2 regions of the Schumannella sp. GW821-FHT10F01 genome follow, and region 2 is predicted to be linked to the other one. Evidence: predicted binding sites of a transcription regulator. Region 2 holds the regulator's gene; the other holds the start of a gene.
What was found. The regulator HspR, encoded in region 2, represses chaperone genes until heat shock. The targets are predictions, from matches to a motif close to AAGTTGAGTCNNNNNGACTCAACTT.
Positions count from the first base shown of each region.

Region 1: a site for HspR is predicted at 2,165-2,189, ahead of AC1RSJ_RS03515 (Hsp20/alpha crystallin family protein). Genes of this name have one in related genera too.

Region 1 is NZ_JBXASM010000002.1:105,596-109,190, forward strand. It holds gene AC1RSJ_RS03500 (NADP-dependent isocitrate dehydrogenase) at 1-434, shown strand, start outside; gene AC1RSJ_RS03505 (YdeI/OmpD-associated family protein) at 501-1,076, opposite strand; gene AC1RSJ_RS03510 (hypothetical protein) at 1,146-1,568, opposite strand; gene AC1RSJ_RS03515 (Hsp20/alpha crystallin family protein) at 1,736-2,152, opposite strand; gene AC1RSJ_RS03520 (FAD-dependent oxidoreductase) at 2,346-3,595, opposite strand, start outside.
Region 2 is NZ_JBXASM010000005.1:145,304-148,898, reverse strand. It holds gene AC1RSJ_RS08030 (nucleotide exchange factor GrpE) at 1-525, shown strand, start outside; gene AC1RSJ_RS08025 (DnaJ C-terminal domain-containing protein) at 618-1,604, shown strand; gene AC1RSJ_RS08020 (heat shock protein transcriptional repressor HspR) at 1,610-2,053, shown strand; gene nikE (nickel ABC transporter ATP-binding protein NikE) at 2,209-3,595, opposite strand, start outside.

The sequences.
Region 1 (3,595 bases), on a different contig from region 2:
AGGGCGGCTACGTCTGGGCCTGCAAGAACTACGACGGCGATGTGCAGTCGGACACCGTCGCGCAGGGCTTCGGCTCGCTCGGCCTCATGACCTCGGTGCTGACCACGCCCGACGGCAAGGTCGTCGAGGCGGAGGCCGCGCACGGCACGGTCACCCGCCACTACCGGCAGCACCAGGCCGGCAAGCCCACGTCGACCAACCCGATCGCCTCGATCTACGCCTGGACGCGCGGCCTCGCGCACCGCGGCACACTCGACGGCAACCAGGCGCTCATCGACTTCTCGACCACCCTCGAGGACGTCGTCGTCAAGACCGTCGAGAGCGGCAAGATGACGAAGGACCTCGCGATGCTCGTCGGTCCCGACCAGGAGTGGCAGACCACCGAGGACTTCCTCGCCACGCTCGACGCGAACCTCAGCGCGCGCCTGGGCTGACCCTCCGGGATGCGGTCGCAGGAGCCCCGGACGCCGACGGCGTCCGGGGCTCCTCCGCGTCACCGGTCAGGCCAGCGGGTCCTCGCCCGCCGCGAGCCGGGTGGCGTAGAGCTCGGCGCGGCGCTCGCGCGACTCCGGCTTCTTGAGCTGCCCGACCCGGAAGATCAGCGCCCAGCGGACCGTCGACCTCAGGGTCGCGAACGCGGCCGCGGCGGCCGGACGCGCGTCGAGCGCCGCCTGCAGCTCCGGCGGCACCGGCGCGTCCTTCACGCGGTAGGCGGCATCCCAGCGGCCGTCCGCCTTCGCCCGGTCGATCTCCGCGTGGCCGGCGTCGCGCATCCGCCCGGCCGCGATGAGCCGCTCGACGTGCTCGCGGTTGATCTGCGACCACGGGCTGGCGCGGCGGCGCGGGGTGAACGCCTGCTCGACCGCGTCGTCATCGTGCCGGGCGACCTGGCCGTCGATCCAGCCGAAGCAGAGGGCCACGTCGAGCGCCTCCGGGTAGCGGATGCCGGGGATGGTCGCCGCCTTCTTCAGCAGGATGAGGCGCACCCCGCCGTCCGGCGGGTCCTGCTCGAGGAACCGCTCCCAGTCCGCGGGGTCGGTGAAGCGGAGCAGCGGCTTGTCGGCGAAGGCGACCACGGCGCCAGGCTAGCGGCGGGGTCCGACCCGGTGACGGGACGGTGCGCGAGCGGCATCACCCGGCCTGCGTCACTCCAGCTTGCTGCAGGTGTCCGCGAGCGCCGAGAACTGGGTCCTGGTGGTCTCGAACGCCGTCTGGAGCGCCGCCGGATCCGCCGTCGTCGGGTCGGCGGCGACCGCCTCGAGCTTCGTCGTCAGGTCGCCGAGCGAGGTGGACGCGGACTCGGCCGAGCTCTTGATCTCGGCGTTCTTCAGGTCGGCGACGGTCGCGTCGAACGTCGACTTCGCGTCCTTCAGGTCCTGCACCGCGGCGGCCGGATCGGTCTGCACGCTGTCGGCGGCGGACTGCAGCTGCGCCGACACGTCCGGCAGCTTGCCGGCCAGGGTCGCGCAGGACTGCACCTTGCCGTCGGGGGCGAGCGCGCTGCATCCGGCGAGGGCGACGACGAGCACGGCGCCGGCGAGTGCGGCGGGGAGTCGGGTGGCGATCACGGGGGCTCCTCGGTGGGTCGGTGGCTCGAGCGTACCGAGGGAGTCTGGGCATGCGACGAGGCCCGGACGTGGGGGCGTCCGGGCCTCGTGGGTGCGCATCCGCGCGGGTGCGGCCGGAGGGAGCGGCGGCGGGGCGCCGGCGGCAGGGGAGCCGTCCGGCGTCCGGGTCAGGCCGCGGCGGCCTCGGGGGCCGGGGCGGCGGTCTCCACCGGTGCGGTCTCGACGGGGGTGCCGGTCGCGATCTCGACCCTGCGCGGCTTCGCGGCCTCGCTCACCGGGATGACGACGCTGAGCACGCCGTTCTCGTAGCTCGCCGAGATGGCGGCGGTGTCGATCGTGCGGCCGAGGGTGAAGCGGCGCTCGACGCTGCCGCTCCAGCGCTCGCGGGTGATCCAGGTCGCGCCGTCGGCGGGACGGGCGGCGCGCTCGGCCTTGACGGTGAGCAGCTGGCCGTCGACGCCGAGGTCGATGCTGGCCGGGTCGACGCCCGGGAGCTCGACGGCGAGGACGTAGTGGTCGCCGTCACGGTAGGCGTCGGCGGGCATGCGGCGCATGGAGCGCACGGCCTCGGGGTAGGTGATCATGGGTGGACTCCTGACTTGAGTCGCCTTGACTCAACTGCGATCAAATTAGCACTCGGGGTCGGCGAGTGCTAACGATCGGGGGCCGTGCTCGCGCAGGGCGAACGCAGCCGATGCCGAGTGCGCACCGTCGTGGCGACCGCGTACTCACGATGGTGCGCAGTCGCCACCCGCGTGCGCGCGGCGAGTCCGGAGGTCAGTAGCCGATGAAGGCGTCCGTGTGCACGCGGCGGACGCCCGCGCGGCGCAGCGCGGGACGCAGCGCGGCGATGAGCGCGGGCGGGCCCGAGAGGTACGCGGTGCGGCCGCGGGCGTCCGGCACCGCCTCGAGCAGGCGGTCGGCCGTGAGCGGTCCCGCGCCGAGCCAGGTCCAGTGCTCCGGCATCCGCTTCAGGGGCTCCGGCGCGACGAGCAGCACGCGCGCGCCGCTGCGGCCGAGCTCGACCGCGTAGGCGATGTCGTCGGTCGACGACACCGAGTAGACGACGACCGTGTCGCGGGTGATGCCCGCGATGCGGTCGTGCTCGAGCTGCGAGACGAACGGCGTCACGCCGATGCCGCCGGCGACGAGCAGCACCGGGCGGGACGCGTCGGCGGGCAGCAGGAAGTCGCCGGCGACGCCGGTCGCGCCGAGCACGGCGCCCTCCTCGAGCTCGAGCAGGCGCTGCTTGAAGCTCGACGAGCGCTCGGCGGGCACGCGGAGTCCGAGCCGCACCGGCGCCGTCGCGCCCGCCGCACCCGGGGCGGAGGCGATGCTGAAGGTGCGTCGGCGGCCGCGGTCATCGGCCCGGTGCGGCACCGTCAGCTCGAGGTACTGGCCGGGGCGGAACCGCACTGGCTCGCGCGGCGTGAACTCGAACTCCCACGCGGTCGGCGTGAGCTGCCGGCGCCCGGCGTAGACGAGGCGGATGCCGCGGCGGCGCGCCAGGACGGCCGCGACGACGTTGCCGATCAGCAGCGCCGACTCCGGCGCCGAGAGGTTGAGCTGCGGCGTGATGACGCCGAGGTCGGGGCCGGTCAGGGCGAACGGCAGGGCGACCGGCACGAGGCCCACCACGACCGCGACGACCACCTGCTGCCAGCGTCGCGGCGGCAGCGTCAGCGGCTCGGTGAGCATGAAGAACGCGAGGAACACGCTCGGCCCGATGAGCGCGAGGAAGACCGGATCGAGCACCGGGAAGCCGCTCGCGGCCGACTGGACGGCGCGCGCGCCGATCGCGACCACGAGGAACACCGCGACGACCAGCACGTGCCGGATGCGGGTCACGACGAGCAGCCCGAGCACGAGCACGAGCGGCAGCAGCAGCGGCAGGCCTCCCCACCAGATCGTGCTCTGCAGCCCGAGGCTGTGCACCGCGAACGCGCCGAACGCGGCCGGGTTGAGCACGTGCCGGCGGTGCGGGGCGATGAGGAACTTCGACGCGACGGCCAGGGTCGCGGCCAGCG
Region 2 (3,595 bases):
ACCGGCGAGCCGCGCGGGGCGGCACCGGGGGACACCTCGGATGCCGCGCCCGCGGACGGCGATGGGCTGAGCGAGGACGACCTCGCGCTGCTCGCCGACGCGGAGCGCGACCTCGTGGGCGAGTACCGCGAGCGCGCCGCGCGGGCGGAGGCCGAGCTGGTCAACTTCCGCACCCGCGTCGAGCGGGATCGGCAGGCCAACCGCGAGGCGGTCATCGCCGAGGTGATCCGGTCGCTGCTGCCGGCGATCGACGACCTCGACCGCGCCGAGAAGCACGGCGATCTCGGCGACGACTCGCCGCTCGCGATCGTCGCGCAGAAGCTCCGCGGCGGGTTCGACCGCTACGGGCTGCGTCGCGTCGGCGAGGTCGGCGAGGTGTTCGATCCGAAGCTGCACGAGGCGCTCGTGCGCATCCCGACCCCGGACGCGACGGAGAACACGGTCGCCGACGTCATCGAGGTGGGCTACGCGCTCGGCGAGCGGCTGATCCGCGCCGCGAAGGTCGCGGTGGCGGCGCCCGAGTGATCGAGGCACGCACGACGGGGCGCCGGCTGGTCCGGCGCCCCGTTCCGCGGCATCCGGCGATGCCGCATCCTGAACTCAGGAGGAGGTGAGAGATGGCCAGTCAGGACTGGTTCGACAAGGACTTCTACGCCGTGCTCGGTGTGAAGAAGGATGCGACCGAGGCGGAGATCAAGAAGATCTACCGCAAGCTGGCGCGCCAGTTCCACCCCGACTCCAACCCCGGCGACGCATCGGCGGAGGCGCGGTTCAAGGAGATCAGCGAGGCCTACACGGTGCTCTCCGACAAGCAGCAGCGCACCGAGTACGACCAGATCCGCGCGATGGGATCGGGCGCCCGCTTCACCTCCGGCGGCGCCGGCGGCCCGGGCGGGTTCGAGGACGTCTTCGGCGGGATGTTCGGGCAGGGCGGCCGCGGCGGCCGTGCCCAGTACTCCTCCTCCGACTTCAACGACGTGTTCGGCGGCCTGTTCGGCAACAGCGGCGCGGGCTTCCAGCCCTCCGGCGGCTTCCGCGGCTACGGCGGACCGACCCGCGGGCGCGACGTGAGCGCGAGCACGGAGCTCGACTTCGCGACCGCCATCGCGGGCGAGACCGTCACGCTGCAGACCGGCGGCCGCGGCGGCACGAAGGTGAAGATCCCCGCGGGCGTCGCCGACGGCCAGAAGATCCGCCTCAAGGGCAAGGGCGAGTCCAGCCCCGACGGCGGCGAGTCCGGCGACCTGGTGATCACCGTCACGGTGCGCAAGCATCCGGTGTTCGAGCGCGACGGCCTCAACCTCCGCGTCGACGTGCCCGTCACGTTCGCGGAGGCCGCCCTCGGCGCCACGATCGAGGTGCCGACGCTCGGCGGGGCGCCGGTGCGGCTCCGCGTCGCGCCGGGCACGCCGAGCGGACGGGTGCTGCGCGTCAAGGGGCGCGGTGTGGCGACCGCGAAGGGCACCGGCGACCTGCTCGCCACGGTGCAGATCACGGTGCCGGCGACGCTGAGCGACGACGCGCGCGCGAAGCTCGAGGAGCTGGTGGCCGCGCTGCCGGCCGAGAACCCGCGCGACGACCTGCTCGCGAAGGCGGGGAGCTGATCCGGATGCAGGACCGCATGCCCCAGCCGCCGTTCGACGAGGACTCGCCCGTGCTGGCGATCGCCGTCGCGGCCGAGCTGGCAGGCATGCACCCGCAGACGCTCCGGCAGTACGACCGGCTCGGGCTCGTCAGCCCGCGCCGCACGGCCGGGCAGTCGCGGCGCTACTCGATGCGCGACGTCGTGCAGCTGCGCGAGATCGCGCGGCTCAGCGCCGAGGGGCTCAACCTCGAGGGCATCCGCCGCATCCTCGAGCTCGAGAACAGCAACGCGGAGCTGCGCGCCCGGGTGCGCGAGCTGGAGTCGGCGCTCGCCGACGAGCTGCTCGCGCGCCCCGGCCGCCGCGTGTTCGCCGCGGGGGAGTCGGGCGACGTGGTGAGCCTGCGCGCCGGCACCCGGGTGAAGAAGTCGAACGCGGTCGTGGTGTGGAGGCCGTTCGGCCCCCGCTGACCCCCTCCACTCCGATGGCTGAGCAGCGCGCGCTGGCGCGCGTACCGAAGCCCGATGCCTGCAGTCGCGGGGCTTCGATACGGCCCTCGTTCCTCGGGCCTGCTCAGCCGCCGGAGTCCGGCTGACTCCTCAGCCGCCGGAGTCCGGCTGCCTCCTCAGCCGGCAGCGCTCGCTTCGGCACGGCCGAAGATGCCGCGCCCCGGCACCGCCTCGAGCAGCCGCTGCGTGTAGTCGTGCTGCGGGTCGGCGAACAGGTCGCGCGCGGCCCCCGTCTCGACCAGCCGCCCGTGCTGCAGCACCGACACGTGGTCGGCGATCTGCTCCACGAGCCCGAGGTCGTGCGAGATGAACACGTAGGTCAGCCCGTGCTCGCGGCGCAGGGCGAAGAGCAGCTCCACGATCTGCGACTGCACGGTCACGTCGAGCGCCGACGTCGGCTCGTCGAGCACGAGCACCCGGGGCGCGACGACCAGCGCGCGGGCGAGCGCGACGCGCTGCCGCTGCCCGCCGGAGAGCTCGAGGGCGGTCTTGCGCAGCAGCGACGGCGACAGGGCGACGGCGTCGAGCGCCTCCCGCACCCGCGCCTCCCGCTCGCGGCGGTCCGGGCGCTCGCCGGCGGCGACCAGGAGCGGCTCGGCGATGATCCGATCGACGCCGAAGCGCGGATCGACCGCGGCGAGCGGGTTCTGGTAGACGAGCTGCAGCTCCGCGGCCCGGCGGTTCCAGCGCTCGGGGGTCGTCGGCAGCTGGCGTCCCAGCACGGTGACCGCGCCGGTGTCGTACGAGGTGAGTCCCGCGACGATCCGCGCGAGCGTCGTCTTGCCGGACCCGGACTCGCCCACGATCGCGTGGACCGACCCCTCCGTCACGTCGAGCGACACGCTGTCGAGGGCGGTGACGGCTGTGCCGGCCGAGCCGCGGGCCGGGAAGGTCTTGCCGAGCTCGTGCACCCGCACGACGGTGCCGGCCTCGTCCGCGTCGACCGCGCGGAGGTGGGCGTAGCGCTGCGGCGCGGCCGCCGGCACGTCAGAGAACAGCTGCACGGTGTACTCGTGCGCCGGCTCGGCGATGACGTGCTCGACCGGGCGGTTCTCGAGCAGCACGCCGTCGCGCAGCACCGCCACGTGATCGCTGCGCTCGGAGGCGAGCGCCAGGTCGTGCGTGATGAACAGCACGCCGAGCCCGCGCTCGCGGCGCAGTTCGTCGAGCAGGTCGAGGATGCGCTTCTGCACCGTGACGTCGAGCGCGCTCGTCGGCTCGTCGGCGATGAGGAACGCCGGATCCGCCGCGATCGACATGGCGATGAGCACGCGCTGCAGCTGCCCGCCCGAGAGCTCGTGCGGGTAGGAGCGGAGGCGCGCGCCGGGGTCCGCGATCCCGACCCGCTCGAGCAGCTCGGCGGCGCGATGGCGCGCGGACTCGCGGGTGCGGCGCTCCCGCCCGACGCGGATGGCCTCGATGAGCTGCGCGCCGACCGGCTGCAGGGGGTCGAGCGAGCTCAGCGGGTCCTGCGGGATCCAGCCGACCGTCCGACCGCGGAGC